Regions from separate parts of the Amycolatopsis sp. NPDC104587 genome, predicted to be linked through region 2. Evidence: riboswitches for the same ligand, from Rfam matches in the RefSeq annotation. Region 2 holds a riboswitch; the other holds the start of a gene.
What was found. Region 2 has a riboswitch for cobalamin ahead of ACZ61C_RS36885 (hypothetical protein). Riboswitches for the same ligand answer to the same signal wherever they lie in the genome.
Positions count from the first base shown of each region.

Region 1: linked by a shared signal. The riboswitch ahead of metE (5-methyltetrahydropteroyltriglutamate--homocysteine S-methyltransferase) and the one ahead of ACZ61C_RS36885 (hypothetical protein) in region 2 are both predicted to bind cobalamin.

Region 1 is NZ_JBVJNO010000027.1:13,238-16,641, reverse strand. It holds gene metE (5-methyltetrahydropteroyltriglutamate--homocysteine S-methyltransferase) at 1-1,453, opposite strand, end outside; cobalamin riboswitch at 1,567-1,803, opposite strand; gene ACZ61C_RS46800 (hypothetical protein) at 1,893-2,078, opposite strand; gene ACZ61C_RS46795 (AfsR/SARP family transcriptional regulator) at 2,075-3,404, opposite strand, start outside.
Region 2 is NZ_JBVJNO010000014.1:198,528-201,931, reverse strand. It holds gene ACZ61C_RS36890 (SCO6745 family protein) at 33-866, opposite strand; adenosylcobalamin (AdoCbl) riboswitch at 1,233-1,379, shown strand; gene ACZ61C_RS36885 (hypothetical protein) at 1,440-3,404, shown strand, end outside.

The sequences.
Region 1 (3,404 bases), on a different contig from region 2:
TCCGCTCCTGCTCGGCGATCACCGCGCGGACCTCGGCTCGCACCGCCTCGCGGTAGGCGTCCTGGTCGAGCTTGCCCGAGCGCAAGGCCGCGCGGGCCTGGCGCAGCTCGGCGGTCTGCGGGAACGAGCCGATCGTGGTCGTCGGCAGCTCGGGCAGGTGCAGCCGGTCCTGCTGGGCCTGGCGGCGCTTGCCGTACGGGCTCGTGCGGCGCAGGTCGGCGTCGGTGACCGCGGCGACGCGCTCCCGGACAGCCGGAACCTTCACGATCGGCGACGCCGCGCGGGAGGCCAGGCGGTCGGTGTTCGTCTGCAGGGCGTCCTCGATCGCGGAGCGGTCTTCGGTGAGGCCGCGGCGCAGCGTGACGATCTCGGCGAGCTTCTGCCGTGCGAAGGACAACCAGCCGGCGATCTCCGGGTCGAGGCCGGTTTCAAGGGTGACGTCGTAGGGCACGTGCAGCAGCGAGCAAGACGCCGCGACGTCCACCGAACCGGCCAGCCCGAGCAGCGTGCCCAGGGTGCTCAGTGCGGCAGTGAGGTCGGCGGCCCAGATGTTGCGCCCGTTGATCACCCCCGCCACCAGGCGCTTGTCCAGAATCCCGCCGACCGCGGCGAGGCCATCGAGGTTGGCCGCCGCGTTGCCGGTGAAGTCCAGGGCCAGGCCCTCGACCGGCGACGACGCCAGTACCGGCAACGCTTCCCCGAGCCGGTCGAAGTAGGAGGCGACCAGGATCTTCGGGCGCGCGGCCTCCGCGGCCAGCGTCGCGTAGGTGTCGGCGACCTTGGCCAGCACTTCGGCCGGCTGGTCGGCGACAAGCGCGGGCTCGTCGAGCTGGACCCACTCCGCGCCCGCCTCGTGCAGCTGCCGCAGCAGATCGGCGTAGAGCGGGACGACCTGGCCGAGCAGATCCAGGGGCCGGAACCCGTCGGTCGCGGTCGGATCCTTGGCCAGCACCAGGAAGGTGACCGGGCCGACCAGCACCGGCCTGGTCGTGACGCCCTGCTCGAGTGCCTCGGTGAACTCCTCCAGCGGCTTGCTCGCGTCCAGCGTGAATTCGGTGTCCGGGTCGATTTCGGGCACCAGGTAGTGGTAGTTCGTGTCGAACCACTTGGTCATTTCCAGCGGGGGCGCGTCCGCGGTGCCGCGGGCCATGGCGAAGTAGCGGTCCAGGCTGGTCGCCGCCTCGCGGTGCCGCTCGGGGACGGCGCCGAGGAGCACCGAGGTGTCCAGCACGTGGTCGTAGAGCGAGAAGTAGTTGCTCGGGATCTCGTCGATCCCGGCGTCGCGCAGTTCCGTCAGGTTCCGCAGCCGCAGCTCACGGGCAGTGCCGAGCAGAGCGTCGGCGTCGATCCGGCCCTTCCAGTAGGCCTCGATCGCCTTCTTGAGCTCCCGGTCGGCGCCTTGGCGCGGGTAACCGTGCACGGTCGCGCGGCTGGTCGGGGTGGTCGATGTCACGGGGGCTCTCCTTCGCGAGTCCGCGTGGACCTGCGGGAGCGCACGACAAGCCAGACCGTCTCAGGTCCGGCTCGGCATGACCTGCCCGCGAGGTCGCAGCCAGCACCCCACGGTCGTGAGGTGCACAGCGGGCAGGTCTTCGGACTCGCGGGCGTTCCGGCGCGTGCGCCGGGTTCCTACTGGCCGTCGCTTCCCAAGCCGGTCGGGCTCAGTGCTCGTCTCCGCGGAGACTGACGGCGGTCGTTCCCACTCACCGCTGCGGGGCAGTCCCGGATTCGCACCGGGTTCCCTCTTGCCTCGGTCACCGCCACCTTGCTCGCGGAGACCGAACCAGCTGCCCCGCCACTGTAGCGCCTCCGGGAAGGGACGAACCCGGCTCGGAGCGGATCGTCGCGTTCGTCCGGTAGGCCTCGGCCGGGTCCGCGTCGGCCGTCGCCGGTTAGGCCATGTCCTCCGAGCCGAACCAGGTCGTCTTGCCACGGGTCACCCGGAACGGGCACTGCGCGTGCAGCCGGGTTTCGACGCCACCACGGGAAAAGCCGACCTCGGCGATGTTCACCGTCCTGCCGAAGTCCGTCACCCGGGCCGAAACCAGCCGGTTCAGCCCGGCCTTCAGCTCCGTCATCCCCCGGCCACCGCGTCAAGCGTGGCTTGCACGCTTGACGCGCGCTCGGGCAACCCGAGGGCTCGCCACAGCTCGACCGCCAAGCCCAGGTGGTGACGGGCCGCCGGTGCGTCGCCGAGTTCGCTCTCCAGCTCGCCGAGCTGTTGCCAGCACGCCGCTTCGTTGCTGCGGTCGCCGTTCAGCCGGAAGACGTGCGCCGCGCGTTGCAGGGCCGAGTCGGCTCGGGAACGGTCGCCGAGCTCCGCGTAGATTCCGCCGAGGCGTTGGTCGGCGTACGCGCCGCAGCGCTCGTCGCTGATCTCGGTGAAGATCGTCAACGCCTCGGTGAGGTCGTGCAGCGCCGCGGGCGTGTCGCCGATGCCCAGGTGGTAGCGGCTGACCGTGCGGAGGATCACCGCCTGCCGGTGCCGGTCGCCGAGCTGCCGGGCGGTCCGCAGGCCCTGCTCGATCCACTGGCCCGCGTCCTCGGTGCCCTGCTCGAAGCCGATGATGCCGAGCGCGGTGCGGATCTGTGCCTCCGCCTGCCGGTGCCCGGACGCCACCAGGTGGGCCAGCGCTTCCTTGTCGACGGCCAGTGCCGCGTCGAGCTCGCCGAGGACCCGGTGCACGGTTCCGAGGCTCGCCAGCGCGAGTCCTTCACCGCGCCGATCGCCGATGTCCCGGTACAGCTCCCGGCAGCGGCCCAGGTCGTCGCGGGCTTCGTCCATCTCGTCGAGGTAGATGTGCACCTGGCCGAGGCCCTGCAGCAACGCCGCTTCACCGTGGGCGTCACCGCACGCTCGCGTGGCCGCCAGCGCGATCTGGTGACTGCGGTTCCAGTCCTGGTAGAGGCTGCGGTGGTCGTAGTACGGGACGGCGGCGGCCGCGAGCTCCCACGCCAGGCCGGCCAGGCCCCAGTCCGCCGCGAGCTGGATCATCCGCAGCAGCGTCCCGCGCTCGGCATCGAACCAGGCGATGGCCTCGACGACCTTGTAGTCCGGGGACCAGCGCGGCGACGAGCCCGGCGTCGGCTGGAACAGGCTGGGGTAGAACAGATCCCTGGCCTGCTCCGCGAGGGCGAGCCACGCGGCCAGCACCCGTTCGACCGCCGCTCGCCGGTCCTCGACCGGGTAGTGGTCTTCCGCGCCCTTGGCCGCGTACGTGCGCAGGAGGTCGTGCAGCCGGTACCGGGGCTGCCCGGCGTGGTCGGTGGTCACGAGCCGCACGAGGTAGGCGTCGGCCAGCAGCTCCAGGACGTCGTCCGCGTCCGGCCCGCCGAGCAGCGCCCCCACCACCCACGCGGGCAGGGTCTCGGGCCCCAGCAGGCCCAGCAGCCGGAACGCCCGG
Region 2 (3,404 bases):
CCGCCCGACGTTCAGGTCTGCGCTGTCCACCGCTACATCGGGAACTTCGCCCGGAAGGCAGCCGAGATCGGTTCGAGGTCGGCGACGAGGCGGTCGAGATCGCCGGGGCTCAGTGCGTGGTACGGCGCCTCCGCGAGCCGGTCGGTCAGTGCTTCGACCCGTTCTTTCGTGGCCCGGCCGGCGGCGGTGAGCCGGCCGTCGGGTCCGACGAGGTCGCGGGCGCGCATGCCGTCGATGACCGCGTCCAGCTGCGCGGCGGGGAGGTGCCAGACGCGGCCGAAGTCCTTCGCGGGCATGTCGACGGACAGGGCGTGCAGCACGTGGGCTTCCGTGCCGCCGATGCCCTCGGTCAGCAAGGCGACGGTGTGGCCGTCACCGCGGTGCTCGCGCAGCAGCGTGGCAGCGTGCCACAGCCGCGCGACCGGCTCGTGCGGCGCCGGGAGCGCGCGCAGGGCGGCGTAGAGGGCGCGTCCCTCCACCGGTGCGCTGGCCGCCGCCTTCAGCAGGAGGTCGCCGGCGCGGGCGACGGCGGGGTCGTCCGCGAGGTCGCCGAGGATCCGCCGCATGCCCGTGACGCAGCCCCGTTCGCGGGCGGCCAGCGCCGCTTCGGGGGTGGTCAGGTCCCACACCCGGGGGAGGTGGCGGGCCACCTCCCCCGGGGCGAAGTTGTAGAAGATCGCGTGGACCACCTCGGCCGGCGCCGTCCGGCCGAACGGCGCGGCCCGTCCGGCGAAGTAGGCGTCCCACGGGTTGCGCAGTCCCAGCGCCAGCAGGGCCTCGTCCGCCTCGTCGGCGAAGTAGGGCACCAGGCCGATGGGCTCGACCAGGTCGTACATGCGGCGGGCGACGGGTTCCGGGTGCGACATCTCGTCTCCTGTGGGTTCCGGCGGCGCCCCTCATGGCGGCCGCTCACCTCCTCCACGAACGGCTCACTCCCGATTCGACACCCGGCTTCCACCCGATTTCAGGACGAGTTTGCCGCCGGCGGTCCGGTGAGCAGGCGTACTGGACGCCGTCGAGCTGTATGACGGCGATCGGCACCGCACGCGGATTGCCTGTCGTGCGGACGGCGACGGTCAGCACCCGCAGCGCGTGGCGGCCGTCGGTCCTGTGGGGCGGATCACCGAAACGGATCGGCGGCCCCTGACGACACCCCAGACGTCAAGCCGACGTGAGTTTGCCGTTCCCGTCCGGCTGACCAGGTGTTACTGTCGGTTCGTTTGGCCAGTACAACTTCATGATTTTTCTGCCCGTGGCAGGGGAAGCCGGTCGAAGTCCGGCGCTGTCGCGCAACCGTAGGTCACCTTGGGTGACGAGTCGGGTTACCTCCTCGGGCAGGTGTTGTCGAACCGCTGTCGCGTAAACAGTGAGTGACGCCCGGCCCTGAGGGTCGGTCTCTCTCGTGGTGCGCGCCGGCGTCTGGGGAGAGGAAAGAGCAGGTGGCCGGCAAGCGGTTCAGGCCCGTCGCGGCCTTGGCGTCCGCCATCGTCGTGTTCGCGGTGGGCTCGTTGACCCCGGCTTTCGCCGGTGATGTCGCTGCTTCGAAACCCACGTCGACGTGGCTGGCTGCGCAGCTCTCGCCCGAGGGGACCCTGCAGAACCCGCTCGGCGGGGAGCTGCCCGACCACGGCTTGATGATCGACACCCTGTTCGCGATGTATGCCTCGGGTGACGGGTCCCTGGCCGCGCCGATCGTGAAGTACCTCGACGACGACCATCACGCGACCGACTACTACACGTGGGACGGCCTCGTCCCGGGCCAGGGCTACGACGCGATCATCACCGGTGGTGCCGCGGCGAAGGTGCTGGTCGCGGCGGAAGTCGCCGGGCGCGACCCGCGGAACTTCGGCGGGCACGACATGGTCGCCGAAACCCTCGGCACGATCATGCGTTCGGGCGTCGACAAGGGCCGCGTCAGCGACTACTCGAAGAACCCCGACTTCAAGGACTTCGTCAGCAACAACGCCAACATGTTCGGCCAGGCTCTGGCCGTGATCGGGCTGGCGGGCGCGGGCCTCACTGACCGGCTCGCCATCGACACGATGCTGAAGCAGCAGTGCTCGGAGGGTTACTTCCGGATCTTCTTCGGCCTCATCCCGACCGCCGAGACCGGCGACCAGGTGACCCCGGACGGCCACAAGATCTCGACCTGCGACGAGGGCAAGCCGTTCGACCAGTCGGCACCGGACGGCGACACGACCGGCGTCGCGCTTTCGGCGATGCTCGCCGCCCGCGACGCCGGCGCGGCGGGCCTGGACGCGCCCATCACCAAGACCGTCCGGTGGCTGAAGGCGCACCAGACCGCGACGGGCGGTTGGGGCGGCGGTGTCGGGACAGAAGCGGCCAACACCAACAGCACCGGCCTGATCCTCCAAGCGCTCGCGGACGCCGGGTGCGTGGACGCCGCGATGACCTCGGGGACGGCGTTCCTCAAGTCCGCGCAGGTGACCGCGGCCGACTCGGGTAACCGGCTCGCGGACCAGCTCGGCGCGATCGCCTACACCCCGGCGGAGTACCAGGCGGCGCGGGCGAACGGGATCGGCGGGCTCGACACCTGGATCCGCGCGAGCGCCCAGGCCGCGCTCGGCCTGTCCCAGGTCGGGTTCCACGACCTCACCCTGCGACACGCCCCCGTCGCGAGGCGACCTGACCCCGGCTGCCTCCCGCCGCCACCTCCTCCGCCCTCCGGTGAGAAGCCCCCGGCGACCGGCGGCCCCGCCGCGACTCCGCCGGTCAGCAAGAAGGCCGGCACCCCGGCCGTGCGGCCCGGTTCATTACGCGGCACCGTGGTGACGCCTCCCGGCGCGCCCGCGCAAGTCGCCGGTCCGACCCCGGCCGACCGCCTCGGCGGCTACCTCGCCGGACGGCTGGTGGACGGCGACCACGTCGAGGTCAGCCAGGACGGCAAGACCTTCGTCGACTACGACCTCACCGCCGACCTCGTGCTCGCCCTGCGCACGCTGGGGCAGCAGCCGGACGCCGTGGCTCGTGCCTCGCGCTTCCTGCTGAACCCGGACTCGATCGAGGCCTACGCCCACGGCGCCCCCTACGAGAAGGGCGCGGCGAATTACGCCGAACCCTTGGCGAAGCTGCAGACCATCGCGCGATTCCTCGAAGCCGGCGAGCAAGACCTCACGCCGGTCACTGCCCAGCTGACCCAGGACCTCACCGCGCTGCGGACCCCGGCCGGCGAGTTCACCGACACCGGCGAATTCGCCGACGGCACCCATTCCCTCCAACGCCACGCCTGGGCGACCTTGGCCACCACCGCGGGCGCGGATCCGGCGGCGGCAAAGGCTGCCGTCGACGCGCTGGTGACGCACCAGTGCGCGGACGGTCTCTTCCCGGCCGCGTTCACCACGGAGCCGTGTGCCACGGGGGACCTGGCCGCGACCGCCGCCGCG